Geobacillus stearothermophilus ATCC 12980: one gene and its partner. The protein of the gene in region 2 interacts with the protein of the main gene of each other region in a pairwise test. Links are inferred from orthologs where the notes say so. Each region holds a gene or a part of one and is shown on either strand. Other genes may lie near its edges.

Evidence for each region.
Region 1: the proteins of QSJ10_RS06745 (region 2) and rlmB interact in binary tests that used the Escherichia coli proteins (3 or more experiments, as listed by UniProt). The link is inferred for Geobacillus stearothermophilus ATCC 12980 from one-to-one orthologs.

What each region holds. Positions count from the first base shown.
Region 1 is NZ_CP128494.1:97,978-112,880, forward strand. The notes cover bases 9,099-11,964. They hold rlmB (23S rRNA (guanosine(2251)-2'-O)-methyltransferase RlmB), read left to right. Parts: upstream 9,099-10,095; coding sequence 10,096-10,833; downstream 10,834-11,964. Other genes in these bases: cysS (cysteine--tRNA ligase), read left to right, coding at 9,099-9,670; QSJ10_RS00560 (Mini-ribonuclease 3), read left to right, coding at 9,674-10,096; QSJ10_RS00570 (NYN domain-containing protein), read left to right, coding at 10,837-11,349; sigH (RNA polymerase sporulation sigma factor SigH), read left to right, coding at 11,386-11,964. Outside these bases: ATP-dependent protease ATP-binding subunit ClpC, read left to right, coding at 1-1,627; DNA repair protein RadA, read left to right, coding at 1,703-3,073; QSJ10_RS00530 (PIN/TRAM domain-containing protein), read left to right, coding at 3,359-4,453; ispD (2-C-methyl-D-erythritol 4-phosphate cytidylyltransferase), read left to right, coding at 4,475-5,161; ispF (2-C-methyl-D-erythritol 2,4-cyclodiphosphate synthase), read left to right, coding at 5,176-5,658; gltX (glutamate--tRNA ligase), read left to right, coding at 5,765-7,234; cysE (serine O-acetyltransferase), read left to right, coding at 7,606-8,283; more of cysS, read left to right, coding at 8,261-9,098; more of sigH, read left to right, coding at 11,965-12,069; preprotein translocase subunit SecE, read left to right, coding at 12,367-12,549; transcription termination/antitermination protein NusG, read left to right, coding at 12,662-13,195; rplK (50S ribosomal protein L11), read left to right, coding at 13,437-13,862; rplA (50S ribosomal protein L1), read left to right, coding at 14,044-14,745. UniProt on the Escherichia coli protein: Specifically methylates the ribose of guanosine 2251 in 23S rRNA.
Region 2 is NZ_CP128494.1:1,264,173-1,279,135, reverse strand. The notes cover bases 4,274-7,199. They hold QSJ10_RS06745 (bifunctional ADP-dependent NAD(P)H-hydrate dehydratase/NAD(P)H-hydrate epimerase), read right to left. Parts: upstream 6,534-7,199; coding sequence 5,013-6,533; downstream 4,274-5,012. Other genes in these bases: QSJ10_RS06735 (hypothetical protein), read left to right, coding at 7,140-7,199; QSJ10_RS06740 (MerR family transcriptional regulator), read right to left, coding at 6,680-7,069; QSJ10_RS06750 (hypothetical protein), read right to left, coding at 4,846-4,926; QSJ10_RS06755 (GNAT family N-acetyltransferase), read right to left, coding at 4,274-4,677. Outside these bases: QSJ10_RS06785 (DUF6044 family protein), read right to left, coding at 1-673; QSJ10_RS06780 (hypothetical protein), read right to left, coding at 787-936; QSJ10_RS06775 (5-oxoprolinase subunit PxpA), read right to left, coding at 948-1,703; QSJ10_RS06770 (5-oxoprolinase subunit C family protein), read right to left, coding at 1,700-2,671; 5-oxoprolinase subunit PxpB, read right to left, coding at 2,664-3,356; QSJ10_RS06760 (IclR family transcriptional regulator), read right to left, coding at 3,347-4,102; more of QSJ10_RS06755, read right to left, coding at 4,234-4,273; more of QSJ10_RS06735, read left to right, coding at 7,200-7,403; QSJ10_RS06730 (ABC transporter permease), read right to left, coding at 7,447-8,235; QSJ10_RS06725 (ABC transporter permease), read right to left, coding at 8,238-9,011; QSJ10_RS06720 (ABC transporter ATP-binding protein), read right to left, coding at 9,008-9,979; QSJ10_RS06715 (hypothetical protein), read left to right, coding at 10,138-10,566; QSJ10_RS06710 (hypothetical protein), read right to left, coding at 10,943-11,083; QSJ10_RS06705 (FeoA family protein), read left to right, coding at 11,302-11,556; QSJ10_RS06700 (FeoB small GTPase domain-containing protein), read left to right, coding at 11,549-12,283; QSJ10_RS06695 (nucleoside recognition domain-containing protein), read left to right, coding at 12,252-13,646; QSJ10_RS06690 (histidine phosphatase family protein), read right to left, coding at 13,896-14,522. UniProt on the Escherichia coli protein: Bifunctional enzyme that catalyzes the epimerization of the S- and R-forms of NAD(P)HX and the dehydration of the S-form of NAD(P)HX at the expense of ADP, which is converted to AMP.

The DNA of each region.
Region 1 (14,903 bases), 1.2 Mb from region 2 along the record:
CCAGGCGGGCAATATCATTTTGTTCATCGATGAACTCCATACGTTAATCGGCGCTGGCGGAGCCGAAGGGGCCATCGACGCGTCGAACATTTTAAAGCCGGCCTTGGCGCGTGGAGAATTGCAATGTATCGGTGCGACAACGCTTGATGAATACCGCAAATACATTGAGAAAGATGCTGCGCTCGAGCGCCGCTTCCAGCCGATTCACGTCGATGAGCCGACAGTTGAAGAGTCGATTCAAATTTTAAAAGGGCTGCGCGACCGGTATGAAGCGCATCATCGCGTCTCGATTTCCGATGAGGCGATCATTCAGGCAGTCAAACTTTCCGACCGGTATATTACCGACCGGTTCCTGCCGGATAAAGCGATCGACTTGATTGATGAAGCTTGCTCGAAAGTGCGTCTCCGTTCGTTCACGGCGCCGCCGAAACTGAAAGAACTGGAGCAAAAGCTTGAAGAAGTGCGAAAAGAGAAAGATGCGGCCGTGCAAAGCCAAGAATTTGAAAAAGCGGCGTCGCTGCGTGATATGGAGCAGCGGCTGCGTGAAGAGCTTGAAGAAACGAAACGTGCGTGGAAAGAAAAACAAGGCCAAGAAAATTTGGAAGTGACGGTCGAAGACATTGCCGCGGTCGTCTCGAGTTGGACCGGGATTCCGGTATCGAAGCTGGCCGAGACGGAAACCGAGCGGCTGTTGAAACTGGAAGAAATTTTGCATTCGCGCGTCGTCGGCCAAGACGAGGCGGTCAAAGCGGTGGCCAAAGCGGTGCGCCGCGCCCGGGCTGGCCTCAAAGACCCGAAACGCCCGATCGGTTCGTTCATTTTCCTCGGCCCGACCGGCGTCGGGAAAACGGAATTGGCCCGTGCATTGGCCGAGGCAATGTTTGGAGATGAAGATGCCCTCATTCGCATCGATATGTCCGAGTATATGGAAAAACACTCGACATCGCGGCTCATCGGTTCGCCGCCGGGGTATGTCGGCTACGAAGAAGGCGGTCAGCTGACCGAAAAAGTGCGTCGCAAGCCATACTCGGTCGTTCTGTTGGATGAGATGGAAAAAGCGCATCCGGACGTGTTTAACATCTTGCTGCAGGTGCTCGAAGACGGGCGGTTGACTGACTCGAAAGGGCGGACGGTTGACTTCCGCAACACGATCATCATTATGACATCGAACGTCGGCGCGGATGCTTTGAAGCGGAACAAGTATGTCGGCTTTAACATCCAGGATGGAAACCAGCAATACAAAGACATGAAAAGCAAGGTCATGGATGAGCTGAAAAAAGCGTTCCGTCCGGAGTTTTTGAACCGGATCGATGAAATTATCGTCTTCCATTCGCTTGAAAAAGACCATCTAAAACAAATTGTCCGTCTGATGGCTGATACGCTGGTGAAACGGCTGAAAGAGCAAGATATTGACCTTGAATTGACGGAGGCGGCGATTGAGAAAATCGCTGCTGAAGGTTTCGATCCGGAATACGGGGCTCGCCCGTTGCGCCGCGCTTTGCAAAAACATATTGAAGACCGTTTGTCCGAAGAACTGTTAAAAGGCACGATCGCCAAAGGACAAAAAGTCGTCGTTGATGTGAAAGATGGGGAATTTGTCGTATTGGCAAAACAGGCCGTGATGTGATGAAAAAAGGTATGCGGCACGATGCTGCCCATACCTTTTTTCCATATGGAACACAAGAGAGAAAGGGTTAGTTCAATGGCGAAAAAGAAGACGAAATTTGTTTGCCAAGAGTGCGGATACGAATCGGCGAAGTGGCTCGGCCGCTGCCCGGGATGCCAAACGTGGAACTCATTCGTCGAGGAAATCGAGCCGGTCAGAACCGCTGTGCGTGGGGCATTTCTCCATTCGGAGCCGTCCGGGTCCGCTAAACCGGTTCCGATTACTGCCGTTGCCGCGGTGCAAGAGCCGCGCATCGAAACGAACAGTGCAGAGTTCAATCGCGTGCTCGGTGGGGGGATCGTCAAAGGGTCGCTCGTCTTAATCGGCGGCGACCCCGGCATCGGCAAGTCGACGCTGTTGCTGCAGGCCTCAGCGCAACTGGCGGCTAGGCATACAGTGTTGTATGTATCGGGCGAGGAATCCGTCAAACAGGTAAAACTGCGCGCTGGGCGCCTTCGCGCCGAGTCCGATCATCTGTATGTGTTAGCGGAGGCGAATTTGGAATATATTGTATCAGCGATTGAAACGATTCAGCCCTCCTGTGTCGTGATTGATTCAATCCAGACGGTGTACCGGACGGATATTACGTCAGCGCCGGGCAGTGTCGCCCAAGTGCGCGAGTGCACCGCTGAGTTGATGAAAATCGCCAAAACAAAAGGCGTCGCCATTTTTATCGTCGGCCATGTGACGAAAGAAGGGGCGATCGCCGGGCCGCGCATTCTCGAGCATATGGTCGATACCGTCCTTTATTTTGAGGGGGAGCGGCATCATACGTACCGCATTTTGCGGGCGGTGAAAAACCGCTTCGGTTCGACGAATGAAATCGGTATTTTTGAAATGCGCGACATCGGGCTGCGGGAAGTGGAAAATCCGTCCGAAGTGTTTTTGGAAGAGCGATCGCACGGGGCGGCGGGTTCGACGGTGGTGGCGGCCATGGAAGGGACGCGCCCGGTTCTGGTGGAAATTCAAGCGCTCGTTTCGCCGACAAGCTTCGGCAACCCGAGGCGGATGGCGACCGGCCTCGATCATAACCGCGTGTCGTTGCTTATGGCCGTATTGGAAAAGCGGGTCGGGCTGCTGTTGCAAAACCAAGATGCCTATTTGAAGGTGGCGGGCGGAGTGAAGCTTGATGAGCCGGCCATTGACCTAGCCATCGCCGTCAGCATCGCCTCAAGCTTTCGCGATCGGCCGACCAATCCGACCGACGTCATTATCGGTGAAGTCGGGTTGACCGGGGAAGTGCGGCGTGTCTCCCGCATTGAACAGCGTGTGCAAGAGGCTGTCAAACTAGGTTTTTCCCGTGTCATTGTACCGAAAAACAATTTGGCAGGTTGGCAGCCGCCGGCAAGCGTTCAGGTGATCGGCGTTTCCCATGTGGCTGAGGCGCTCGAGCATACGATGATTTGAATGCTTTCTTCGGGGGAACGGGCAAATAGGAAACGGCTGGGGGCGCTCGCTAAAGCATCCTCTTGCTCCGCCCCGATCATGTTTTGCATGAAATGACCGAACTTTTTGTTTCGAACAACGTAAATATATATAGGGGGGCAACGTCCTTCCGCTGTGCACAGGCGTCCAGCGCGAATTGTTACAAGCGGATGTCGAATGTTCAAAAATGGTTAAAAATTGGGTTTCGGTTGGTTTCAAACATTGGAAACTGTTTATAATGTTAGATAGGGAGGTGAAGATGAGCCGATGGTCAAACGTGTCGTACAACTATTTTTTTTCGCCGTAGGCGGAACGCTGGGCGCCATGTTTTTGCCTGATTTGCTTGCGCTGTTGAATGTAAGCGACATGCCGCTCATCCATAATTCCTATACGTTGGCGGTGTTGGGCGCTGTTCTTTTCTTTTTGTTGACGTTTTGGCTTGTGGATTATGTTGTGGACATGGTGCGCTGGGTCGAGGAAACATTGGTAAGGGCGCCTGCTGCTGACGTGCTGTTTGGCAGCCTCGGGCTGATTTTTGGTCTTATTATTGCGTTTTTGGTCGTCATGCCGCTGCAATCGTTTCGAATTCAAGTGTTGAACACGGTGCTGCCGATTTTTTTGACGATCTTGCTTGGCTATTTAGGGTTTCGTGTCGGCTTAAAGAAACGGAATGAGCTGATGAACTTATTTTCTCTTTCCAATCGAATGACAAAGAAAAAAGGCGGAGAAACCGAGAACGAGGCGCCGAAAGGTGGAGCGGTGAAAATTTTGGACACAAGCGTCATCATCGATGGGCGGATCGCGGACATTTGCCAAACCGGGTTTTTGGAAGGCCCGCTTGTCATTCCCCGTTTTGTGTTAGAGGAGCTCCAGCATATCGCCGACTCCTCCGATGTGCTGAAGCGAAACCGCGGCCGCCGCGGCTTGGATATTTTAAACCGCATTCAAAAAGAGATGGCGATGAAGGTGGAAATTCATGAGGCCGACTTCAGCGATGTGCAAGAAGTCGACAGCAAGCTCGTCAAACTAGCCAAACAGCTTCAAGGCGTCGTCGTCACAAACGATTTCAACTTGAACAAAGTGTGTGAGCTGCAAAACGTGCGCGTCCTTAATATCAACGATTTGGCTAATGCCGTCAAGCCGATCGTCCTGCCGGGCGAGGAGCTGAATGTGCATGTCATTAAGGACGGAAAGGAACATAACCAGGGCGTTGCTTACTTGGATGACGGAACGATGATTGTTGTCGAAGACGGCAAAGAATATATCGGCAAACGGGTTGACGTCCTAGTCACCAGCGTGTTACAAACATCTGCGGGGAGAATGATTTTTGCCAAGCTGAAGCTGTTGCAAAAAGCGCTGTAAACAGAACAGGGGAAACGTCCAATGAACTACGAAGCGATTGTCTTGGCGGCCGGACAAGGAAAGAGGATGAACGCCGGTATGAATAAGCAGTTTATTGAACTAGGCGGCGAACCGCTCATCGTCCGGACGCTGAAGGTGTTCGACCGCGATGAACGGTGCGCCCGCGTCGTGCTTGTCGTGAATCCGGCGGAGCGAAGCCGCTTTGAGCAACTTGTCGTTCGTTTTCGTATCAAAAAAGTGGCAGCGTTCGCTGAGGGCGGCGAGGAGCGGCAACATAGCGTCTATAACGGGCTGCAGGCGTTAGAGGGACGGGGCATTGTCCTGATCCACGACGGCGCCCGCCCGTTTATTCACGTCCGCCATTTGCATGAGCTGGCGGATGCAGCCGCCCGATACGGGGCAGCGGTCCCGGCTGTGCGGGTGAAAGACACAATCAAAAAAGTGGACGGTTTGTTTGTCGAACAGACGATTGATCGTTCCAGCTTGTGGGCGGTGCAGACGCCACAAGCTTTTCGTCTGTCTTTGATCGCCGAGGCGCATGAGGCTGCGAAACGGGAAGGCTATCTTGGCACGGACGACGCCAGCCTCGTCGAGCGGCTCGGCAAGCCGGTGAAAATTGTAGAAGGGGACTACCGCAACATTAAACTGACGACTCCGGAAGACATTTTGTTTGCCGAGGCGATTTTAGCGAGCCGCGTCGCAGAGTAAACGGAGGTGAAGACATGTTTCGCATCGGACAAGGGTTTGACGTTCACCAGCTCGTTGAAGGGCGTCCGCTTATCATTGGCGGCGTACATATTCCGCATGAGAAAGGGCTGCTCGGCCATTCGGATGCCGATGTGCTGCTCCACGCGGTGGCGGACGCGTGCCTTGGAGCGATTGGCGCCGGCGATATCGGACGGCATTTTCCTGATGATGACCCGCGCTATAAAGACGCGGACTCAACCGAATTGTTGGCGCACGTATGGACGCTCGTCCGGAAGGAAGGGTATGCATTGGTGAACGCCGACTGTACGATTATCGCTCAAAAGCCGAAAATGGCTCCGTACATTGAGGAGATGAAAGCCGTGATCGCCCGCCTGCTTGAAGCCGAGCGCACACAAGTGAACGTCAAGGCGACGACAACGGAAAAACTCGGGTTCACCGGGCGCGGGGAAGGCATTGCCGCCCAAGCGGTCGTGTTGCTTAAAAAGAGCGGGGAGTAAGGCGCAACCGTTAGGCGCCGAATGGGGCGAGCCGTCCGTTTTGAACTTTGCCGCGATAAACGGTACAATAAGGGTACAAGTTTGGATGAAAGTGGAGGGTTGGACGATGGCAAAAGATGTGCGCGTGCGCTATGCGCCGAGCCCGACCGGCCATTTGCATATCGGAGGGGCGCGGACCGCGCTGTTTAACTATTTGTTTGCTCGCCATCACGGCGGAAAAATGATCGTCCGCATCGAGGATACGGATATCGAACGGAACGTGGAAGGCGGCGAACAGTCGCAGCTCGAAAACTTACAATGGCTCGGCATCGATTATGACGAGTCCGTTGATAAAGATGGCGGCTATGGTCCGTACCGCCAGACGGAGCGGCTTGATATATACCGGAAGTATGTGGACGAACTGCTCGAGCAAGGACATGCGTACAAATGTTTTTGCACGCCGGAAGAGCTTGAGCGGGAGCGGGAGGAGCAGCGTGCGGCCGGCATCGCCGCTCCGCAATACAGCGGCAAGTGCCGCCGTTTGACGCCGGAACAGGTCGCGGAACTTGAGGCGCAAGGCAAGCCGTATACGATCCGCCTCAAGGTGCCGGAAGGGAAAACATACGAAGTCGACGATCTGGTGCGCGGCAAAGTGACGTTTGAATCGAAAGATATCGGCGATTGGGTCATTGTGAAGGCGAACGGTATTCCGACGTACAACTTTGCCGTCGTCATCGACGACCACCTTATGGAGATCAGCCATGTGTTCCGCGGTGAGGAGCATTTGTCCAACACGCCGAAGCAGCTGATGGTGTATGAATATTTTGGCTGGGAGCCGCCGCAGTTTGCCCATTTGACGTTGATTGTCAACGAACAGCGGAAAAAGTTGTCCAAGCGCGATGAGTCAATCATTCAGTTCGTGTCGCAATACAAAGAGCTCGGCTATTTGCCGGAAGCGATGTTCAACTTTTTCGCCCTCTTAGGCTGGTCGCCGGAAGGGGAGGAAGAAATTTTTTCGAAAGACGAGCTCATCCGCATCTTCGACGTTTCGCGGCTGTCAAAGTCGCCGTCGATGTTTGACACGAAAAAGCTGACATGGATGAACAATCAATACATCAAAAAACTCGATTTGGACCGGCTCGTCGAATTGGCTTTGCCGCATTTGGTGAAAGCCGGGCGCTTGCCGGCGGACATGAGCGACGAACAGCGGCAGTGGGCGCGCGATTTAATCGCACTGTATCAAGAGCAAATGAGCTACGGGGCGGAGATTGTTCCGTTGTCCGAGTTGTTCTTTAAGGAAGAAGTCGAATACGAAGATGAGGCGCGCCAAGTGCTCGCCGAAGAACAAGTGCCCGACGTGCTTTCGGCCTTTTTGGCCCATGTGCGGGACCTCGACCCGTTTACAGCCGACGAAATTAAAGCGGCGATTAAGGGGGTGCAAAAGGCGACCGGACAAAAAGGGAAAAAGCTGTTTATGCCAATTCGCGCCGCGGTGACCGGGCAAACGCACGGGCCGGAGCTTCCGTTTGCCATTCAGCTGCTCGGCAAACAAAAAGTAATCGAGCGGCTCGAGCGGGCGCTGCAAGAAAAATTTTAGCGGAATAGGTGTGCACGTTTGCGTAGTGCGTGTGGTATAATAATACAAAGTTTATCGGTTGAACAAGCGCATAGTGAAAAAGCGTTGACGAGGAGAAGTAGGAAACGCCGTCATCCCAGAGAGAGTCGCCTTGGCTGGAAGCGGCTTATGCCCGGCGTTATCCGAAATGCGCCTCGGAGTCTCCTTTCGAACCGGAACAGAGACGTTCTGCAGTAGAGAGGAGCGGAGCCTCTCCGTTATCGGACTCGAGCGAGTGAAACGGCGTTTTCCCGTTTCGCTAAACAGAGTGGAACCGCGCCAAAAGCGTCTCTGTGTCTTCGGCACAGGGACGCTTTTTTATTCAAAACAACTTAGAGGGATGGAGGGAGGACATGATGTTTAAAACGTTAAAAGAGGATATTGAGGTCATTTTTGAACAAGACCCGGCGGCAAGAAGCTACCTGGAAGTCATTTTAACGTACTCCGGCCTGCATGCCATTTGGGCGCATCGGATCGCTCATGCGCTTTACAAACGGAAATTTTACTTTCTTGCCCGGTTGATTTCGCAAATCAGCCGCTTTTTCACCGGCATTGAAATTCATCCGGGCGCCAAAATCGGCCGCCGCTTTTTCATCGACCACGGCATGGGTGTGGTGATCGGCGAAACGTGCGAAATCGGCGACAATGTCACGGTCTATCAAGGGGTCACATTAGGAGGGACAGGGAAAGAAAAAGGGAAGCGGCACCCGACGATCAAAGACAACTGTTTGATCGCTGCCGGCGCGAAAGTGCTCGGGTCGATTACGATCGGCGAAAACTCGAAAATTGGCGCCGGGTCGGTCGTGTTAAAAGACGTGCCGCCCAACTCAACCGTCGTTGGCATTCCGGGCCGCGTGGTTGTGCGTGATGGAGTGAAAGTGAAAAAAGATTTGAACCACACCGACCTGCCAGATCCGATCGCTGACCGGTTCCGGGAGCTTGAAGAGGAGATCGTCCGGCTGAAAAGCGAGTTGGAGGCATTGAAACAGCAAGAAAGGAAGAGCGAGTATGAGCAGCATCCGGCTTTATAATACGTTGACGCGAAAAAAGGAACCGTTTGAGCCGCTTGAGCCCAACAAGGTCAAAATGTATGTATGCGGTCCTACCGTTTACAACTATATCCATATCGGGAACGCCCGGGCCGCCATCGTCTTTGACACGATCCGCCGCTATTTGGAGTTCCGCGGCTACGACGTGACGTACGTATCCAATTTTACCGATGTCGACGACAAACTGATTAAGGCGGCCCGCGAGCTTGGCGAAAGCGTTCCGGCGATTGCCGAGCGGTTTATCGAGGCGTATTTTGAAGACATTCAGGCGCTTGGCTGCAAAAAGGCGGACATCCACCCGCGCGTGACAGAAAATATCGGGACGATTATCGAATTCATCCAAGCGCTCATCGACAAGGGGTATGCGTACGAGGTGGATGGCGACGTCTACTACCGGACGCGCAAGTTTCCCGGTTACGGCAAGCTGTCGCACCAATCGATCGATGAATTGCAGGCTGGAGCGCGCATCGAAGTCGGCGAGAAAAAAGACGACCCGCTCGATTTCGCCCTTTGGAAAGCGGCGAAAGAAGGAGAGATTTGTTGGGACAGTCCATGGGGGAAAGGGCGGCCGGGTTGGCATATCGAATGCTCGGCGATGGCGCGCAAATATTTAGGCGATACGATCGATATCCACGCCGGCGGCCAAGATTTGACGTTCCCGCACCATGAAAACGAAATCGCCCAGTCAGAGGCTTTGACCGGCAAACCGTTTGCGAAATATTGGCTGCACAACGGGTATTTAAATATTAACAACGAAAAAATGTCGAAGTCGCTTGGCAACTTCGTGCTCGTCCACGATATCATCCGGCAGATTGACCCGCAAGTGCTGCGCTTCTTTATGTTGTCGGTGCACTATCGCCATCCGATCAACTACAGCGAAGAGCTGCTCGAGAGCGCCCGGCGCGGGCTCGAACGCTTAAGGACGGCATATGGCAACTTGCAGCACCGGCTCGGAGCGAGCACGAATTTAACCGACGACGATGACAAATGGCTGTCGCGCATCGCTGCGGTCCGCGAATCGTTCATCCGCGAAATGGACGACGATTTCAACACGGCGAACGGCATTGCGGTTCTATTTGAGCTGGCGAAACAAGCGAACTTGTATTTGCAGGAAAAGACGACATCGGAAACCGTTATTGGCGCCTTTTTGCGTGAATTTGAACAGTTGATGGACGTGCTTGGCCTCGATCCAAAGCCAAAGCAAGAAGAGCTGCTTGATGAGGAAATCGAGGCGCTGATCCAACAGCGCAACGAAGCGCGGAAAAACCGCGATTTCGCGCTGGCTGACCGCATTCGCGACGAGTTGAAGGCCAAAAACATTATTTTGGAAGATACGCCTCAAGGGACAAGATGGAAACGGGGATCATAAGCAATGGCGCAGTTTGAGACCGTTCATGATGTCAAACAATTAAATGGCTTGGCGCTCGCCTATATTGGCGATGCGGTTTATGAAGTGTACGTGCGCCGCCACTTGCTGGCGATGGGCAGCGTACGGCCGCACGAGCTGCATCGGCGGGCGATCCGCTACGTGTCGGCCCGGGCGCAAGCAAGAGTCATTTTAACCTTGCTTGATGAAGGCGTGTTGACGGAAGAGGAGCAAGCCATCGTCCGCCGCGGCCGCAACGCGAAATCAGGCACGATTCCGAAAAATACGGATGTGCAGACATACCGGCACAGCACCGCGTTCGAAGCGTTGATCGGCTATCATTTTTTACAGGACAACGGCCGGCGGGTCGACGAGTTAATCGGCCGTTCATTTGCGATTATTGAAAGGGAAGAAAGGGCGTTGGAATGATGGATTACATTATCGGCAGAAACCCGGTCATCGAGGCGCTCAAATCCGGGCGCGACATCAATAAAATCTGGATCGCGGAAGGAGCGCAGCGCCACGCCGTCGAGCCTGTCCTCGAATGGGCGAAGCGGCGGGGCGTGCTCGTCCAATATGTTCCGAAGCGCAAGCTTGACCAAATGGTTGACGGGGTGCACCAAGGGGTGATCGCCCAGGCGGCCGCATACCGCTATTACGAGGTCGACGATTTGTTTGCCCGCGCCGCCCGACGGGAAGAAGCGCCGTTTTTCCTCATTTTGGACGAAATCGAAGACCCGCATAACTTGGGCGCCATTATGCGCACCGCAGATGCGGTCGGAGCGCACGGGCTCATCATCCCGAAACGGCGGTCGGTGGGGTTGACGCCGACCGTAGCGAAGGCGTCAACCGGAGCGATCGAGCACGTTCCGGTCGCGCGCGTGACGAACTTGGCGCGGACGATCGACGAGCTGAAAGAGCGGGGCGTTTGGGTGGCTGGCACCGATGCAGACGCCAAAGATGACTACCGCTTCCTTGACGGCACGATGCCGTTGGCGCTGGTCATCGGCAGCGAGGGAAAAGGCATCAGCCGGTTAGTGCGGGAAAAGTGTGATTTCTTGTTTCGGCTGCCGATGCGGGGGCACGTCACTTCGCTCAACGCTTCTGTCGCCGCCAGTTTGCTCATGTACGAGGTGTACCGAAAGCGGTATCCGCTAGGGGAATAGCCGATGAACGTTTTAATTGTCGACGGTTACAACATCATCGGGGCATGGCCGGCGCTGCGCCGGCTGAAAGAGGAAGGCGATCTGGCAGCGGCAAGGGATTTGTTGATTGACAAACTGGCCGATTACAAAGGGTTCACCGGGGATCACGTCGTGGTCGTGTTTGACGCCCATCTCGTGCAGGGAAACGAGAAAAAGTATAAAAACTACGATATCGATGTCATTTTTACAAAGGAAAATGAGACAGCGGACGAACGGATTGAGCGGTTGGCGAAAACGCTCATCAACGCGCGCACCAAAGTGTATGTCGCGACATCGGATTATACGGAACAATGGACGGTGTTCGGTCAAGGCGCCTTGCGCAAATCGGCGCGCGAACTTCTGCACGAAATCGAAGAGGTGGAGCGGGATATTTCAAAAAAGTTGCAGTCAATGAAGCAGCATACACCGACCTTGAAAGTGCCGCTCAATGACAGAGTTGCCGAAATTTTTGAAAAATGGCGGAGAGGGCAAAAATGAGCGGTTGACGCTGTAAAAATTTGCACTGTATAATAAATGTTAGCGATTGATGCGGTCGGGGGGATCAGCGTGGGGGAATGCTTAAAAGTAGACAAGCCAAAGGATTATAAACATTTAGAGGATGAACAGCTTGTTACACTTGTTCACGAAGGGGATGGAGAAGCGCTTGATTTTTTGATCCACAAATACCAAAACTTTGTGCGCGCCAAAGCCCGCTCATACTTTTTAGTCGGGGCTGACCGCGAGGACATTGTGCAGGAAGGGATGATCGGGCTGTACAAGGCAGTCCGCGATTTTAAGGGGGACAAGCTCTCTTCATTTAAAGCGTTTGCAGAACTATGCATCACGAGGCAAATGATTACCGCGATTAAAACCGCGACCCGCCAAAAGCACATTCCGCTCAACTCTTACGTTTCCTTGGACAAGCCGATTTACGACGACGAGTCGGACCGGACGCTGATGGACGTGTTGTCCGGCACGCAGGTGACCGACCCGGAAGAGCTGATTGTCAACCGCGAGGAAGTTGACGATATTGAGCTGAAAATGGCGGAATTGCTCAGCGATTTGGAGCGGAAAGTGCTCGCGTTGTATTTGGACGGGCGCTCGTACCAAGAAATTTCCGAAGAGTTAAACCGCCATGTCAAATCGATCGACAACGCCTTGCAGCGCGTCAAACGGAAGTTGGAGAAATATTTGGAATATCGGGAAATCAGTTTGTAGGCGGTGCATCGGCCGATGGCCGAACGGAGGCCAAAAGATGGCATTGACAGCGGAAATGCTGATATGATAAATTTTTATGGACATCTCGCGGGAACGGTCAAACGTTTATGTTAACGAGCAACGTTGGCTCGCGCGCAATGCGGGAGCCGAAACTGCACGGCTGCAAAACAGGCCGGTTGCCTTGGTGCAGGCGCTTGGCGGCCAACAAGTTTTGTTCGATGAGCAACAATCATACCGTCCATCGCGAGACGAAGCAGGCGGTGGGGACAGTTTTGATCAATCGTGGAGGTACGAGGGATGCAGCGAGTAATCAACTTTTTCAAAGAAGTCGTGCGGGAGTTGAAAAAAGTGAGCTGGCCGAGCCGGAAAGAACTAGTGAACTATACGGGAATCGTATTGGCTACGGTGGCGTTTTTCACCATCTTTTTCGCCGTTGTCGACCTCGGCATTTCGCAGTTGATTCGCCTTGTATTTGAATAAGCGGGCGGATGATATGCTATAATGAAAGATAATCGTGCGAACATGGAACCCGGAAACGGGTTTTTGTTTTGCGCAGAAAACAAAATGAAAACCGCCCTAGGGAGGCTCGCTGATGGAGAAAAACTGGTATGTCGTCCATACATATTCGGGATACGAAAATAAGGTGAAAGCCAATTTGGAGAAACGCGTTGAATCAATGGGAATGCAAGACAAGATTTTCCGTGTTGTCGTCCCGGAAGAAACGGAAACGGACATCAAAAACGGCAAACGGAAAACGACGAAAAAGAAAGTGTTCCCCGGTTATGTGCTTGTCGAAATGATCATGACCGACGATTCGTGGTACGTCGTGCGCAACACGCCGGGCGTGACCGGATTTGTCGGTTCGAGCGGGGCTGGTTCGAAACCGACGCCGCTCATGGAGGAAGAAGTCAAAATGATTTTGAAGCGGATGGGCATGCCGCTTACTGAGATTGATGTCGACTACGAGGTGAATGAAACGGTCCGGATTAAAGAAGGGCCGTTTGCCAACTTCACTGGAAAAATTGAGGTGGTTGACCTCGACAAACATAAGGTGAAGCTGCTTGTCGATATGTTTGGCCGCGAAACACGGGTGGAATTGGAGTTTTCGCAAATAGAAAAAATCTAATGGAAAAGAACTTGCAATCGTTGTTGAAAAGTGATACTATTTTAAAGTCAGTATGTCTTGAATCTTAGACAAGGCATGCAGCGATGAACTTATACGTGCTGTATAAGGGAGCGAACGTGCTTGATGCGCTAATCCTCCCGGCCGAAACGGGAGATATGAAAGCGGCTCGTCAGATCGGAGCCGGATGGAGTGGGAGGGGCAATCCCTAATACCACATCACGGACTTAAGGAGGTGTGTCTCGTGGCGAAAAAAGTAATCAAGATCGTCAAACTGCAAATTCCTGCAGGGAAAGCAAATCCGGCGCCGCCAGTAGGTCCTGCGTTAGGTCAAGCCGGTGTTAATATTATGGCGTTTTGCAAAGAGTTTAATGCCCGTACCGCTGACCAGGCAGGCTTGATCATTCCGGTTGAAATTACGGTTTTTGAAGACCGTTCGTTTACATTCATCACGAAAACGCCGCCGGCCGCTGTACTGTTGAAAAAAGCGGCGGGCATCGAATCGGGCTCCGGCGAACCGAACCGCAACAAAGTAGCGACGATCAAACGTGACAAAGTGCGCGAGATTGCTGAATTGAAAATGCCGGATTTGAATGCAGCGAGCATTGAAGCAGCCATGCGTATGATTGAAGGCACGGCTCGCAGCATGGGCATTGTGATTGAAGACTAAAGCCGGTGCGTCGTTTGTAGGGGAGGTTGCGTCATTGGGCAACCTCTCTCTCCATGAACAAAAACAGCAAGACGGGCCTGATGAATGGGCATCTGTCCGCTTCTTCGTTTTCGAAAGAAGCGAAGAACGTTCAATGTGGGAGGTTTTTCCGCTAAAACCACAACCGAGGAGGATTTTTCACATGCCGAAAAGAGGAAAGAAATACTTAGAAGCATTGAAACTCGTCGACCGCTCCAAAGCATACCCGATTGCTGAAGCAATCGAGCTCGTGAAAAAAACGAACGTCGCGAAATTTGATGCGACGGTGGAAGTTGCGTTCCGGTTGGGCGTTGACCCGAAAAAAGCGGACCAACAAATTCGCGGCGCTGTCGTCCTGCCGCACGGCACGGGGAAAGTAGCGCGCGTGTTAGTGTTCGCAAAAGGGGAAAAAGCGAAAGAAGCAGAAGCAGCTGGCGCTGACTATGTCGGCGATACAGAATACATCAATAAAATCCAGCAAGGCTGGTTTGACTTTGACGTCGTTGTTGCCACGCCGGATATGATGGGCGAGGTCGGGAAACTCGGTCGTATTTTGGGTCCGAAAGGGTTAATGCCAAACCCGAAAACCGGCACGGTCACGTTTGACGTTGCGAAAGCTGTGCAGGAGATCAAAGCTGGTAAAGTGGAATACCGCGTTGATAAAGCCGGCAACATTCATGTGCCGATCGGCAAAGTATCGTTCGACAACGAGAAACTGGCCGAAAACTTCGCCGCCGTCTACGAGGCGATTTTGAAAGCCAAACCGGCGGCAGCGAAAGGGACATACGTCAAAAACGTGACGATTACGTCAACGATGGGTCCTGGCATTAAAGTGGACCCGACGACGGTGGCTGTTGCACAGTAACGGTTGACTTTCTGCGTCGAGTCTGATAAAATGCCATTTGGCTGAACAAACGAATATCATTTATACCGTAGACAGTAGGTGCCTGTTTGAGGCTTAATTTCCTACCGAGGTATGTGGACGATAGAACAGCGCGCCCTGCGTCGGGGACGAGCGGCGGT
Region 2 (14,963 bases):
CCAAAAACCGCCAATTCCAACCCTTGCCGCGGATGACATCAATGAGCCACCAAATCCCAAGCGCGCTTAGGAAAAAGAAAAAGCCAAGCACAAAGCTCGAGTAAAGCGGCAAGAGCGTCAACACCGCCCAATTCACCCATGAACGCTCCCCGCCCCGAATGTTTAAAAACGCCCAAAGCGCAAGCGGCATGCCGAGCGTGCTCAACATCCCCGACGGCCAAAACGGCGTCAGCGCGAACGTTAACGAAACGCCGATGCGGATCCATCCCCAGCGTCCGGCCGGCAGCACATGTTTTCGCAGCAGCAAATACATGCCGATGAACGCCAATACGCGGGTTGCGGCTTGACTGAGCCCATAGGCGTAAATGGACGGAAACAAAGCGTGAAGCCAGACGATGCCGCTGAACTCCGTCCCGAACGCGTTGCGCGGCAATCCGTTAATGATTTGCGGGATGATTCCGTCAACCGGTCCAAACAGTTCGCCGCTTCGGGTGAGCACTTTATACCAGGCAATGTTGGAATCCAAATTGTCATGGACGCGCATATGCGCATCTTCACCGAGCACAAAGTACGGCGACACATATAAGGCGATGGCCAGCAGTGAGAAGAACAGAAGTCGTTTTTCTGTCACCAGCGCCTCTCTCCCTCCTTTCGCCCGGCTGATGTCTTTCATTATTGTTCAACAAATGAGGAAAATTATTCATAATGATGGCAAAAAACGGACGGCAAACGGAAAACCGCTGTCGGCCGGGCAAAGCCGGCTGGCAGCGGTTTTGAATTCGGCGCTTAGCCGGCGAAAATCGGCACGTGCATGCTGTGCACCATCCCGGTGACATGGAAAAACGGCAATGTCGCCAACCCGAGAGCGATGGCCGATGTCGCCATCAAAAAAACGGCCCCGATCAACACGCTTAATCGGCTTTCATTCTTATGCATTGTCTCTCTTCTTATCGCAGCGCCTGAATGGCAATGCCTTCTTGCTGCAACGCTTCATACAACCGCTTGGCAAATCGCACCGCCTGCTCATTGTCGCCATGCAGGCAGACGGTGTCGGCTTCAATCGTCACGTCCGTCCCTTGCAATGAGCGGACGCGCTGTTCGCCAACCATGCGAAGCACTTGGCGGACCGCCTCATTTTCATCCACAATGATGGCACGTGCATCACTTCTTGGAGTGAGCGAACCATCCGCCTGATACGTCCGGTCGGCGAACACTTCGCTCGCGGTTCGCAAGCCATAAGCGCGGCCCGCGCGGATGAGCTCGCTCCCCGACAAACCATACAAGACAAGCGACGGGTCGACATCGCGCACCGCTTTGGCGATCGCTTCGGCCAACGCCGCGTCTTTCGCCGCCATATTGTACAAGGCGCCGTGCGGCTTCACATGCGTCATCACGCCGCCTTCCGCCTTGACAAAGGCTGCAAGTGCGCCGATCTGGTAAACAACGTACGCATACACTTCTTCGGGCGAAACCGCCATCGCCCGCCGCCCAAATCCGAGCAAATCAGGAAGACCGGGGTGGGCGCCGATGGCAACGCCATGCTGGATGGCGAGCTGCACCGTCCGCCGCATGACGAGCGGGTCGCCGGCGTGAAACCCACAGGCGATGTTGACAGAGGTCACGTACGATAAGATTTCTTCCTGCCCAAGCCTATACACCCCAAAGCTTTCGCCAAAATCGCAATTCAAATCAATCGTCCTCACCGTTCTCCCTCCCATTGACGGCGAATGGCGGCAATCCACCGATCCAGCCGTTGCTGTTGTTCGATATAAAGCTGCACCGCTTCCTCAAGCGCGATCGGTCGAAACTGGATACGGTCGCCGGGACGCGCCTGCGCCAACAAAGGCAAATCGACCGCTGCCACTTGGGCGATGCGCGGGTAGCCGCCCGTTGTCTGGCTGTCGGCCATCAACACGATCGGTTGGCCGGACGATGGCACTTGCACAGTGCCGAAGACGACGGTATCCGACACCATCTCCTTCTCGCGGGCGCGGACTAGCGCCGGGCCTGCGAGCCGGCAGCCGATCCGGTCGGATTGGGGCGTCACCTCATAGAAGGCGGCAAACAACTGAGTGCGGCTGTCCGGCGTAAACTCGTCATATTCCGGACCAGGGACAGCGCGCACCGTTTTCGTTTTTCCGCCGATATAGCGGCTGGCCAACCGGGAGAGCCCCCAACGCAGCGGCTTTGAAGGGAAAATGAGAGCGGCCGGCCCAATCTTCAACACATCCCCGCGCCGCAACGGCCGGCCCGATACACCGCCAAGCTGCGCCGGGACGTACGTTGAACGGCTGCCCATCACAGGCGAAACATCAATGCCGCCTGCTACGGCCATATACGCTCTCCATCCCACTCGGCATGCCCCGATTTCCAACACATCGCCCGGCTTGACGGCCGCCGGCTTCCAAAGCACCAACGGCTGCCCGTTCAGCGCGCATGAGAACTCGCCGCCGCATATGGCGATCACCGTTTCGGCGTGAAACCGAATCGTCGGCCCGGACATCGTCGCCTCGAGCACCGCCTCATCGCCATGGTTGCCGACAAGCGCATTGGCAAGGCGATACGCCCACGCGTCCATCGCCCCGCCCACCGGCACCCCGGCATGCCGGTAGCCGAAACGCCCGCTGTCTTGAACGGTCGTAAAAAATCCGCCCTCCATGACTTCAATCATGTTCATCTCTCCAACGTGCAAATTCATCGGCGCCAATCGGCCGAAATTCAACAATGTCACCGGCGGAAAGCAAGCTCGGCTCCTTCCGGTGCGGGTCAAATACGCGGAGCGGCGTCCGGCCGATCAGCTGCCAGCCGCCCGGCGTCGCCAGCGGATAGACGCCCGTCTGCCCGCCGGCGATGCCGACCGAACCGGCGGGCACTTTTGTGCGCGGCACCGCCCGCCTCGGTGTGGACAAACGCGGCGACAAGCCCCCCAAATACGCAAACCCGGGCGAAAACCCGATCATATAGACACGGTAGCGGCCGGCCGAATGAAGCGTAACCACCTCATCTTCCGATATCCCGTGAAAGCGGGCGACCTCTGGTAAGTCCGGCCCAAATTCACCGCCATAGCAGACAGGAATAACAACCGTTCGCGCCAAAGGCCGGTCCGTCTGTCCAGACGACTCGACCTTTTCGCGCAGCCACCGGCATACGTCCGCATAACCAATCGCCAGCGGGTCGTAATACACGGTAAGCGATGAAAACGCCGGCACAATTTCGTTGACCCCTTCTTTTCGTTTTCTCTTTAGGCGAACCGCTGTCTCATGAACGATATCATTTACGGTCTCATCGATATAATCGGCAAACCGGACGGTCACTGCATATTCACATAACGGAAACAGCGTATAGTTCATTTCCATCCCTTTCCTTGAAAGCCAAGTTCACGTGAAATCTCCATCGCCGCCTGCCGAAGCAACGGAACGATGCGCGCCACATCATCCGGCAAAAAACGCTGTTCCGGGCCGGCGACACTCAGCCCGGCGATGGCCGCGCCTTCATGGTTAAAAATCGGTACAGCCACAGCCGCCGAATAGTTTTCCAGCTCAGAATAGCTGACCGTATAGCCCCGTTTCCGATCTTCTTCCAACTGCCGACGCAACGCCTGCTTGTCCGTTACGGTATTTTTGGCGATTTTGACAAGTTTTGTTCGTTCCAAATAGCGTGCTTGCTCTTTTTCGTCCATAAAGACCAGCAAAGCGCGCGGGCACGCGCCGGCGTACAGCGGCGCGCGCCGGCCGACTTTCGTATAGACGCGCACCGGCTCGGACGTCTCGACTTTTTCAATATAGAGCGCCTCATCACCGTCGCGGATGACAAGATTCACCGCTTCGTTCGTCGCTTCTTTCAGCCGCTCCATCACCGGCAGCGCCACCCGACGAATATCGAGCCGCTCGGCAACGAGCGACCCAAACGTCAACAATGCCAAACCGAGTTCATAGTGATCGCCCCGCTTTTGCAAAAAGCCAAGCGCGACAAGCGACTGCGCCATCCGGTATACCGATGTTTTCGGCATCTGAAGCCGTTCGACCATCTCTGGCAAAGTCAACCGTTCGCAGTCGAGAAACAAATCAAGCAGTTCTTTTGTTTTTAACACCGTTTTGTTCATCATTGCCCCTCAATTCCGAATATCAGAATATTAATTCCAAAATACGGACTATATATTCTTATTATAATGAAAAGTAGGACAATTTTCCACCCCCAAAATGAAAAGCGTCTGCTGAACAGACGCCGTTGGATTCAACTCGATAAGCGTTTTGAAAACACATAACTGACTTTTGCATATTCCATTTTTTCCTCATAAAAGCGATGGGCGTCTATCCGTTGCAGGCCGGACGACAGCGAAACAATCCCGTAGCCGTGCTCCCTCGCCCACTCGTGCACATAGGACAACAACACCTTTCCATATCCTTTCGAACGTTCGCTCGAAGCGGTAACCAAATCGCACACCCAAATAAAGCGGCCGTTATAGAGCGTGATCATCGGCATGAATCCGACAACCGCAACCATTTTGTCCTGATCATATAACGCCACAAGCTGATACCCTTCTTGTTCTTGCGCTTCTCGCACGAGCGCCGTGTAGGTTTCCTCATCCAAATGGGTGCGCAGCTCACGCATCACCGGAAAGGCGCTTCTCACTTCTTCCTCCGTTTCAAGCCAAACGAATCGCGGCACGATTCCCATCTCCCTTCTTTTATTTCTACATTCACGATATCCCTATTTGTACAAAAATGGAGCTTCCGCCTTTCCGCAACGTTGATCATCGTTTCGAAAGAAGACTCTCGCTTCAAACGCGTAAAGGTCGCAGCCCAGCGATCAGCGGAAGCTGAATGTCGGCTGATAAACCAACCATTACAGCCGCAGGCGCAAATACGGCTTCAGCGTTGAAAATGGGATCGAGAATTCGCAAATGCCGGCGGTGTAAGGGGCTATTTCATACAGCCCATACGCCAGCCGGTCATCGCAAACCGGCAGGAATCGTGTTCATCCCCCATTGTCCCTTTCAATGGGCCGGTTGATCACGTCAGCGAAGTGAGCACAGCCGGCAAGGCATCCACAACGTCCGACGCCAATACATCCCAGGACGAATGACCGTGTTGAACAAGCCAATCAGCAGCCTTTCCATGCACGAACACTGCATTGCTCACCGCCGGCTGCACCGCCTCGTGCTGCAGCAAAAACGCCGCCACGATGCCCGTCAACACGTCGCCGCTCCCGCCTTTCGCCAAGGCCGGATTGCCGGTCGCGTTTACATATTGCGCCCCGTCTGGCGCCGTCACAATCGTATACGGCCCTTTCAACACGACATAGACGCCATATTCCATCGCCAGCCGCTTCGACGCGCCAAACCGGTCGCGTTCCACCTCGCTGACCGGGCGGCGAAGGAGGCGCGCCATTTCCCCCGGATGCGGCGTGATCACCGTCGGCGCGCTCCGTTCGCGCACCAGCTCGGCGTAGTCGCCCCAAAAAAACAAGGCATCGGCGTCGATGACAAGCGGCACCGGCTGGCGCACAAGCTCATTGACCAAGCGGCGAACCCCTTCCGTCCGGCCCATCCCTGGGCCGACCGCGATCGCATCGATCTCAAGCCCGTCCCAATCGGCCGCGCCGGCAAACGCGCCGCCCTCGGCCGGCCATAATCGACACATCGCCTCCGGCACGCGGTTGGCGACCGCCTCATACATCGCTTCCGGAACGGCGATCGTCACCAGCCCCGCCCCGCTGCGAAGCGCCGCCTTCGCGGCGAGTGTCACCGCGCCGGCCATCGCCTTGGACCCGCCGACAATGAGCAGCTTGCCGTACGTTCCTTTATGCGATGACCGTGTTCGCTTCGGCATCGTCCGCACCACATCGCTCTTTTCCCACAAAAACCGAGCAGCCGCCTTCGCCTGCACCGCCGCCGGCGGAATGCCGATATCCACGACGGTGAGCTCTCCGTAATAATCGGCCGCCGGGAACGTGTACGCCCCAAGTTTCGGGCATTGCACCGTCAGTGTCGCATCAGCGCGGACCGCCATGCCGGCTTCCCCACCGTCCGCCGGCACCCCGCTCGGCACGTCAATCGCATAAACGACCGCCGGCGAACGGTTCACTTGCTCGATGATTTCCTTATATGGCGGACGTACGTCCCCTTTGACGCCGATGCCAAGCAAGGCGTCAATGATGATGTCATAATGCGGCAAGAGCGCCGCCAACTCCCGCTCTTTTCCTTCATAAGCGATCCATGCATAACCGGACCGCTCGTACACCTCAAGCGCCGTGCGCGCCGCCCCTTTCACCTTTTCCTTTGGCGGAACGAGCCAGACATCGGTTTCATAGCCATAACTTTTCAACATGCGCGCGATGACGAACCCATCGCCGCCGTTGTTGCCCGTGCCCGCGAGCACCGCCACCTTGGCAGCGGGCGGAATCCGCTTCTTCAGCGCCCAAAACAGCGCCTGTCCGGCGTTTTCCATCAACGAGTCAGCGCTGATGCCGATCCGTTCTGCCACTTCCCGGTCAATGGCGTACATTTCCTCAGCCGTTACGATCGGAATCATATACGTTGCCCCTTTCGATTGTTCTTCCCATACATATAGGTTGACCGTTCGGTTGACTTCGGCGTAGAAAAGCTCCGTTTCCCCATCGATAATCGCCGTCTTGTCGGGAAATTTCCTCGCATTGCGGGCAAGCAGCTCTGAAATGTTCAACCATCCGATCCCTCCCATTGCCGCAATCGCTGTTCAAAATCGGAAAGCAGCGCTTCCATCTCCGCCTTCAGCTGCAGCAAATCCTCAATCCGCTCGTTCACCTCCTTCAATTTCCGCCGCCCGTATTCGACCGTTTTTTCCAGCTGTTTCTTCCCCGTTCGGTCCTCATCAAACAGCGAAATCATCTCATGAATCTCGTCAAGCGAAAAGCCGAACCGTTTGCCGCGCAAAATGAGCTTGAGCTTTGCCCGCTCCTTTTTCGTATACAGCCGCTGCCCTGACTCGGTCCGGATTGGGGAGAGCAATCCGCGTTCTTCATAATAGCGGATCGTCCGGGTGCTCACATCAAACTCGTGCGCCAAATCGGAAATGGTGAAATAGTGCATGGCCATCCCTTTTATAGAAGTAATATTATGAATTTTATTTTAATTGACGTTGACGTAAAAGTCAACGAATATGAAAGCAAAGAAACAGTCATCCTCCCCCTTCTCCGTGTCCATTCTCTCCGCCATCCAACCATCAATATGGAAAAAATGGATCTGGGAGTCGCCGGCGAAAGGAGAGCATCCCGAGCCAATGCAAGGAAAGAAACAATCAACCGAACGCTCGAGTCATAAACACTGGAACGCTTCCCCATCATTCACGGCGGAAAGAAGCGAATCGAGCAGCATGATGCTCGTCGATATACTGCCGATCACCGTCGATATCTTGGCCAAATAGCCATGACTAAAGAAAAAAAGCCCCCGTCTAGGGAGCCGTTTCCTCACCCGCCCGCCCCGGTGTAAAAGCGCAAGGCAAACCGCCAAAAGCGGCGGGAAGCCCATAAAAAGAGCATAGCCACAGCCAAAGCCGCCAGCACCGCAGCCATGCTCCATTTCCCAAGCAGCGCCAAAGCCGGCGTATTGGTGATCAACACCGCCGGCAGAACGTACGTAATCACGAAGCGCACCGCGCCGCGGTACATGCTGCCCGGGAAGCGGGCCGTATCAAAAAACGAATCGAAAATAAACGACAAATCATCAATGCGCACCACCCAAAACGACGTCGTCATGAGGATCATCCATAACGAATAAATAAGCAAGAGTGACGCGGTCATCACGACGAAAAACATCAAGACGTCCGCCGCCGACGGCACGTAGCGTTCGACATACAAGCCGTAGCCGATGACGCCAAAGCCAAGCGCCACATCGATCAACCGCCAAAAGACAAGGTGGCGGAAGCTGACGTAAAACATGCTGTCGACCGGTTTCGTCAAAATATAATCGAGCGTGCCGCGCCGGACATGCTCAAGCAAACGCGGCATGTTCGGCCGAAGCGCGAAATCGATCCATCCGCGCAGCGTATTAAAAACGCCGAGCAGCACAAGCACTTCCCCATACGTCCAGCCGCCTAACCGGTCCGTCTGATAAAAAAAGATATGGATCGTAAGCAGGGCGATGCCGAGACCAAAAAAGCTGGCGATGAAATTGCCGAAAAATTCGCTTCGATATTCCAATTCCTCAACCAAACAAGCACGGAAAAACTCGCGGAACACCCGCCCATACCGCCGCATATTCACCCACCTACCGCCTGGTTTTTTCGCATTCCTGCTTTCCAAAGCCACTGCACCCCCGCGACAAACACGGCCATCCACCCGACCGCCACCGCAAAGCCGCGCGCCAACTCTCCTCCATCCGCCGCCCCGGTGGCGATTTCAATCGGAAAACTGATCATATAGCGGAACGGCAGCCATTCGCTCCATTCGCGAAGCGCCGGCGGCAGCATTTCCAGCGGCGCGATCCGTCCTGACAAAAACAACGAAATGACGTCGATCACCCCGTACACCGCCGCCACCTTTGTGACCCAAAACGCGAGCAGCCCGCACGAGTAGCTCAACAAAAACCGAAGCGCCGCACCCAATACGACCGCCGCCAAAAACAGCACCGCTTGCCCTGCCGTCATATGCGGGCGAAGCGGCGGCCAAAACACCGCCCCCACCAGCCAAACCGGCGCTAAAATGACGGCAAACAGCCATTTGTAAACGATGTTTTCCGCAATCGCCCAATGGATCGGATGAACCGGCCTAAGCAGCAAATTCGAAAACGTCCCTTCGCGAATTTCACGGTCGAGCTCCCATACATCCCACGCGCTCGTCATCCGCTCGACAAAAATGACCGCCATAAAATAGAACAGAAACGACTCGCTCTCTTCCGGATGAATGTTCATCCAGACAAACATCGTAATGAGCGGCTGCGTGATGGCGCCCGTCATCCAGACGAACGTCGCAAGCCGATACGCAAGCATTTCGATGTATTTCATCCGCAATAGGGCGATATATTTGCGAATCATACGTGTTCCTCCCAAAACGCGCGCGCAATCACTTCCTCAAGCGGCGGGTCTTCGATGTTGATGTCGCGGACATCAAACCGTTCCAATAACCGCGCTGCTGTCTCCGCCGCCGTCTCGCGCGCCACCCTGAGCACAATCGTTCCTTCTTCGATTTCCACCACTTCGCCGTACTCGCTCCAATCGACATTCGGCAGCCGAGAAAACCGAACCTCAAGCCGCTTGTACGGCGCCAGCTTCTCCGTCAGCACCGACAGCTCCCCATCGTAAATCAATCGCCCGTAGTTAATGATCATCACCCGGTCGCAAAGCGCCGCGACATCCCCCATGTAATGCGACGTCAACAAAATCGTCGTCTCGTGCTCCCGATTGTAGTCGACGATAAAGCGGCGCACGTTTTCCTGCGTATGGACGTCCAGCCCGATCGTCGGCTCATCCAAAAACAACACGTGCGGCCGATGCAACAGCGCGGCCGCCAGCTCGCAGCGCATCCGTTGGCCAAGCGACAAGCTACGCGTCGGCTTGTCAAGAAGCGGCGCCAAGTCGAGCAGCTCCGTCAATTCCTCGAGTGTCTGGCGGAACGACCGATCGTCGATGTCATAAATCGCTTTATTGACCAAAAACGTCTCCATCGGCGGAATGTCCCAAATGAGCTGGCTTTTTTGCCCCATCACCAAGCTCATCATTTTTTTAAACTCCGGCTTTTGCTCAAACGGCACAAACCCGCCGACCGTGATCTCTCCTGACGTCGGATGCAAGAGACCGGCCAACATTTTCATCGTCGTCGTTTTCCCTGCCCCGTTTGGCCCTAAAAAGCCGACGATTTCCCCTTTCTCAATCGTAAACGAAACGTCCTTCACCGCCTCAATGACGCGATAGTCGCGCCGCCATAAATGACGCACCGCCTCAAGCCATCCCGCATCGCGGCGATGGACGCGGAACGATTTATGCAAATGGCTGACACGGATCACAGTGCCCATCCTCCAATAGTGTACTGTTGACATTCTTTTGTTATATCACATCGAGGGGGCGCGCCGCAAAGAAAAACATTTCGCCATCTTTTCTCTATCGTTCCCATCTTTCGTCATGTATAATAGAGAGAGAATCGAACGAGAAAGGAGATTGTCGAATGGGGGATATTACAAATGAAATGATTTGGCAAGCCATTAAAGAACTTGCCGAGCAGCTGCAACAAACGAACGGACAAGTGCAGCAACTGGGCCAACAGGTGCAACAAACAAACGAGCAAGTGCAACAGCTCGGTCAACAGGTGCAACAAACAAACGAACAAGTGCAGCAACTGGGCCAACAAGTCCAACACCTTAACAGCCAAGTGCAGCAGCTGAATCACCAAGTACAGCAAACTCATGAGCAAGTCGACCAGCTCGCCAAACAAGTGCAGCAAACGAATGAACAACTCAACCAATTAAGCCAGCAAGTGGCCGACATGGACAAACGGATCACCGATGTCGCCAACGGCCAAAACATTTTAGTTGAAGAGCTGTTCGAAAACAAAAAGGAGATCAGGCGGGTCAAGACGGCGCTCAATATGTACTAGACGTCAGTCCGCTCCATTTCGTTGATCTCTTCGACGTTGAACGCTTGTTCCATATCCTGTGTGAACATAGCCATTATCAAACAACATCCCCCTGCTTACGTCATACTAAAACTCCGAATCATCGTCGCCGCAAATGAAGCCCGGAAGGTTCTCCTAAACAGATCTTCCGGACTTTCTCATCATGAAAACGGACACCGTCTCGTCTCATCGCCCCAACATCTCTTTCACCGTCGTCCGCTCCTCAATCACCGATGGATTTCCAAACTAGCCTAGTCCGCTTGCTTTCTTCCATGCCCCCGACTCCTCTATTTATAATTCACTAATACATAGAAAGGTTGTTATTAAGCATCGTCACTTAATAACAACCTTTCGCATTTCAGCTTGTCTGCGTCTTCGCCGCCAGCGTCTTCGCCAGCTCGAGGAAAAAGTCGAGCGCCTCTGGATTGGCCATCGAGCCTGGGTTGACCGCCTTTTCGAGCGGGAAGCCAAGGAGCAGCTTGCGGATCGGAATCTCCATTTTCTTGCCGTTTAGCGTTTTCGGAATTTGTTCAGACTATTCATATGATAACATGATTTCCTACTGTTTTGAATAGTTGTTGGTTCGACAACTCTGTCAGAAAAAGATGAAACGAATTTGTTGACAACAGCGAGGCAACTGGAATATGATAAATTCAAAAGTTGGTCTAATCCAAAAAAATGTCCTTAACAAAAAATATTAACTGGAGGGAAACTTTTATGGCAAAAGCAAAATACTGCTGCCTCTCCGATATGAAACCGGGCGATCGATTTCGCATCGAAAAGGTTGATGTTCCTGATCCTATGTTAAAAAGGCGGTTGCTTGATTTGGGATTTGTACCCGGCGGGGAAGTGAAGGTGGGACAAAGAAGCCCGCTTGGCGACCCGACCGCCTATCGCGTTTGTGGCACGACGATCGCATTAAGGAAAGAAGAAAGCGACTATATTTACGGGGAGAAGATCCACCATGACTGATATGACGTATACGATTGCCTTAATGGGAAATCCGAACACCGGCAAAAGCACGTTGTTCAATGTCTTAACGGGCCTGCGCCAACATACCGGCAACTGGCCCGGGAAAACGGTCACTCATGCCGAAGGAGAATGCCGCCACCGCGGCGCATTGTACCGGATCGTCGACTTGCCGGGAACGTATTCGCTCTATTCCAATTCAGCCGATGAAGAGGTGGCGCGCGATTTTCTTCTGTTTCAACGTCCTGACGTCACGGTCGTTGTCGTCGATGCGACGGCATTAGAACGCAACTTGAATCTAGCGCTTCAAGTATTGGAAATGACCGACCGCGTCATTATCGCTATCAATTTGATGGATGAAGCGAAAAAGAAAGGCATTCATATCAATACAAAAAAATTAGCCGTCAAACTCGGCGTGCCGGTCGTGCCGATCTCGGCCCGCAACCGGGAAGGAATCGATGCACTGCTTGATACAGTGGATGCCATGGCGCATGGCCGCATCAACACCACCCCGCTTTCCATCCGGTACAGCCCGGAAATCGAACGAGGCATTGCCAAACTTCTTCCACTCGTGAAAGACGTGATGGGAGACACGTATCCTGCTCGCTGGATCGCTCTTCGTCTCCTTGACGGTGATGCATCGCTGCTTCAAGCGCTGAAACAACCGCCGCAACCATTGATCAAGGAGGGGAACGCGTATGCCTGCTGCGGATCTGTCAAATCAGTTTGACCAGCTCATGAACGAAGCCAAGTCATTAGCACCGGCTGACACGCGTGAACAGATCGTGTCTGCCATTTTCCAAACGTCCGCTGCGCTTTCTCAAGAATGTGTCACGCATACAGCGGTCGCAAAACGTGATCGAACGGAACAAATTGACCGGATCGTCACGTCGAAGCGGTGGGGATTTCCCATTATGCTGGCGCTTCTCGCCGCTGTCCTGTACATGACGATCGCCGGCGCCAACGTATTTTCCGATTCGCTCGCCCGCTTGTTCGGAACGATCGAAACGTATCTCACCATGGCCTTTCAAGCGATTCACGCCCCCGACTGGTTGCACGGCCTCATTGTACTTGGCCTATACCGCGGCACGGCTTGGGTCGTCAGCGTGATGCTGCCGCCGATGGCGATTTTCTTTCCCGTATTCGCGTTGCTCGAAAATTATGGCTACTTGCCGCGTGTCGCCTTTAACATGGATCGCTTGTTTAAAAAAGCGGGGGCGCATGGCAAACAATCACTGACGATGGCCATGGGCTTCGGCTGCAACGCGGCGGCCATCATGTCGACGCGCATTATCGAATCACCGCGCGAACGAATGCTGGCCATTTTGACCAACAACTTCGTCCCCTGCAATGGACGTTGGCCAACGCTGATCCTGCTTTCCTCCTTATTTATGGCAGCCGGCTATACAGGCGGATGGAACACGTTCGTGACAGCAGGTGTGGTCGTCGCCATGGTGTTGTTTGGCATCGTCGTCACGTTGACCGTTTCATGGGTCTTATCCAAGACGGCCTTGCGCGGCATTCCGACCCATTACACGCTGGAGCTGCCGCCGTACCGACGCCCGAAAATCATGGAGACGATCATCCGGACCACCCTCGACAAATCGCTCTATGTGCTGAAACGGGCGGTAACGGTTGCGGCGCCGGCCGGCATTCTGACATGGGTGCTCGGCAACGTTCACGTGGGAGATACGACCGTGCTGGCGTATTTAGCCGACTGGCTTGACCCATTTGCCAAAGCATTGGGATTGGATGGCTACATTTTGATGGCGTTCATTTTAGGCTTGCCAGCCAATGAAATTGTCGTGCCGATTTTGCTGATGGGCTATTTATCCGCGGGGGCGCTCATCGAAGCCGATGGTCTGCATTCTCTTAAACAACTTTTGCTCGACCACAGCTGGACGTGGCTCACCGCCCTTAATATGATGCTGTTTTCCCTGCTTCACTACCCATGCGGCACGACGCTCGTCAACATTTACAAAGAAACGAAAAGCGCAAAATGGACGTTCGTCGCCTTTGCCTTGCCGACAGCGATTGCCATTGCGGTCACCTTTACGACCGCACAGCTAGCGAGATGGCTCGGGCTCGTATAAACGGCGCAGCCCCGCTTCCCGATCGAGGAAAACGGGGCTGTTTTTTTGGATAACTAGACTTGATAAGAAAAAGCAGTTCTTCACCAAACGTTGTACTGGAAGGCGCCCACTCATAGCTTTCATCCATTTCTTGAATCATGAATGAGGATGCATGATGGCGCAAGAAACCGATCCGCTTGGCCAAGCGCATATTATGGCGATGAACCGAAGAAACAGCGCCGCCTCCAATTCTCCATCCTTCTTCCCTATCTATACTTCCTTGACTTCTTCTAGATGGGAAACATCGCCTTCCACAACCAGGCGAAACACGTCCGCATTCACCTCCACAATCGTCACGCTCGTGCCGTACATATACGGCGGCGCCCACAGCTGGTCAAGCGGCGCGCCCTTGAACGCCGCCATAAGCGTTTTCAGCACAACGCCGTGAGTGACGATTAACACCGTTTCTCCCTCGTGCCGCTCGATGATGCGCCGCACCGCTTCAAGCGCCCGCTGCTGCACGTCGCAAAACCGCTCGCCTCGCCTTGGAGCGTACAGATGGGGCGCGTTCCAAAAATGATCGAACCCAGTCGGATCCATTTGCCGAATCTCGTCATGCGTCTTGCCTTCCCAATCGCCAAGTTGAATCTCTCGCAGCCGCTCGTCTTGATAGATCGGAATGAGCCGCCCGCCGCGGACGAGCTCGGCCGTTTCCAGCGCCCGGCCGCTTGTGCTTGTGTAAATCGCGGCCAATTCCACCGCTTCAAGCCGCTTTCCAAGCCGCATGGCGTCTTGCCGCCCTTTTTCCGTGAGCGGCGAGTCTTGCCATCCTTGCATCCGCTTTTCGACGTTCCACTTCGTTTCCCCATGTCTGGTCAAATACAAGGTTGTCCCCATGTGTTCCTTTGCTTCTCCTCTCTATTCATCTATCGATCATTCAACCGCCCGCTCAGGCAAACGAAACGCAACAGATCCGCTTTTCATCTCTGCTTGAGCGCCTTTCGGCAGCACTGCCATTGGATCTGTATGGCCAAGATCGGCATTATGCACAACTGAAAACTCACACCCGCTTGTCATCCGCTTCGTTTCACGAGTTTCAGTAACTCGATTTTTTCTGGTGTTTCGATGCGCTCGATGGCGCGAAACCCATGGCGTTCGTAAAAGCAAATGGCCGGCGCGTTGCCGCTTCCGGTCGTCACGACGATCTCGCTGATCGACGGTTCTTGCTTGATGACAAAGTCAAGCAACGTGCTGGCGATCCCTTGGCGGAAAAAATCCGGGTCGACCATCAGCCGGCAAAGGTGAAGCGTCGGGCCGCTTCGCTCATAGGCGATCGCC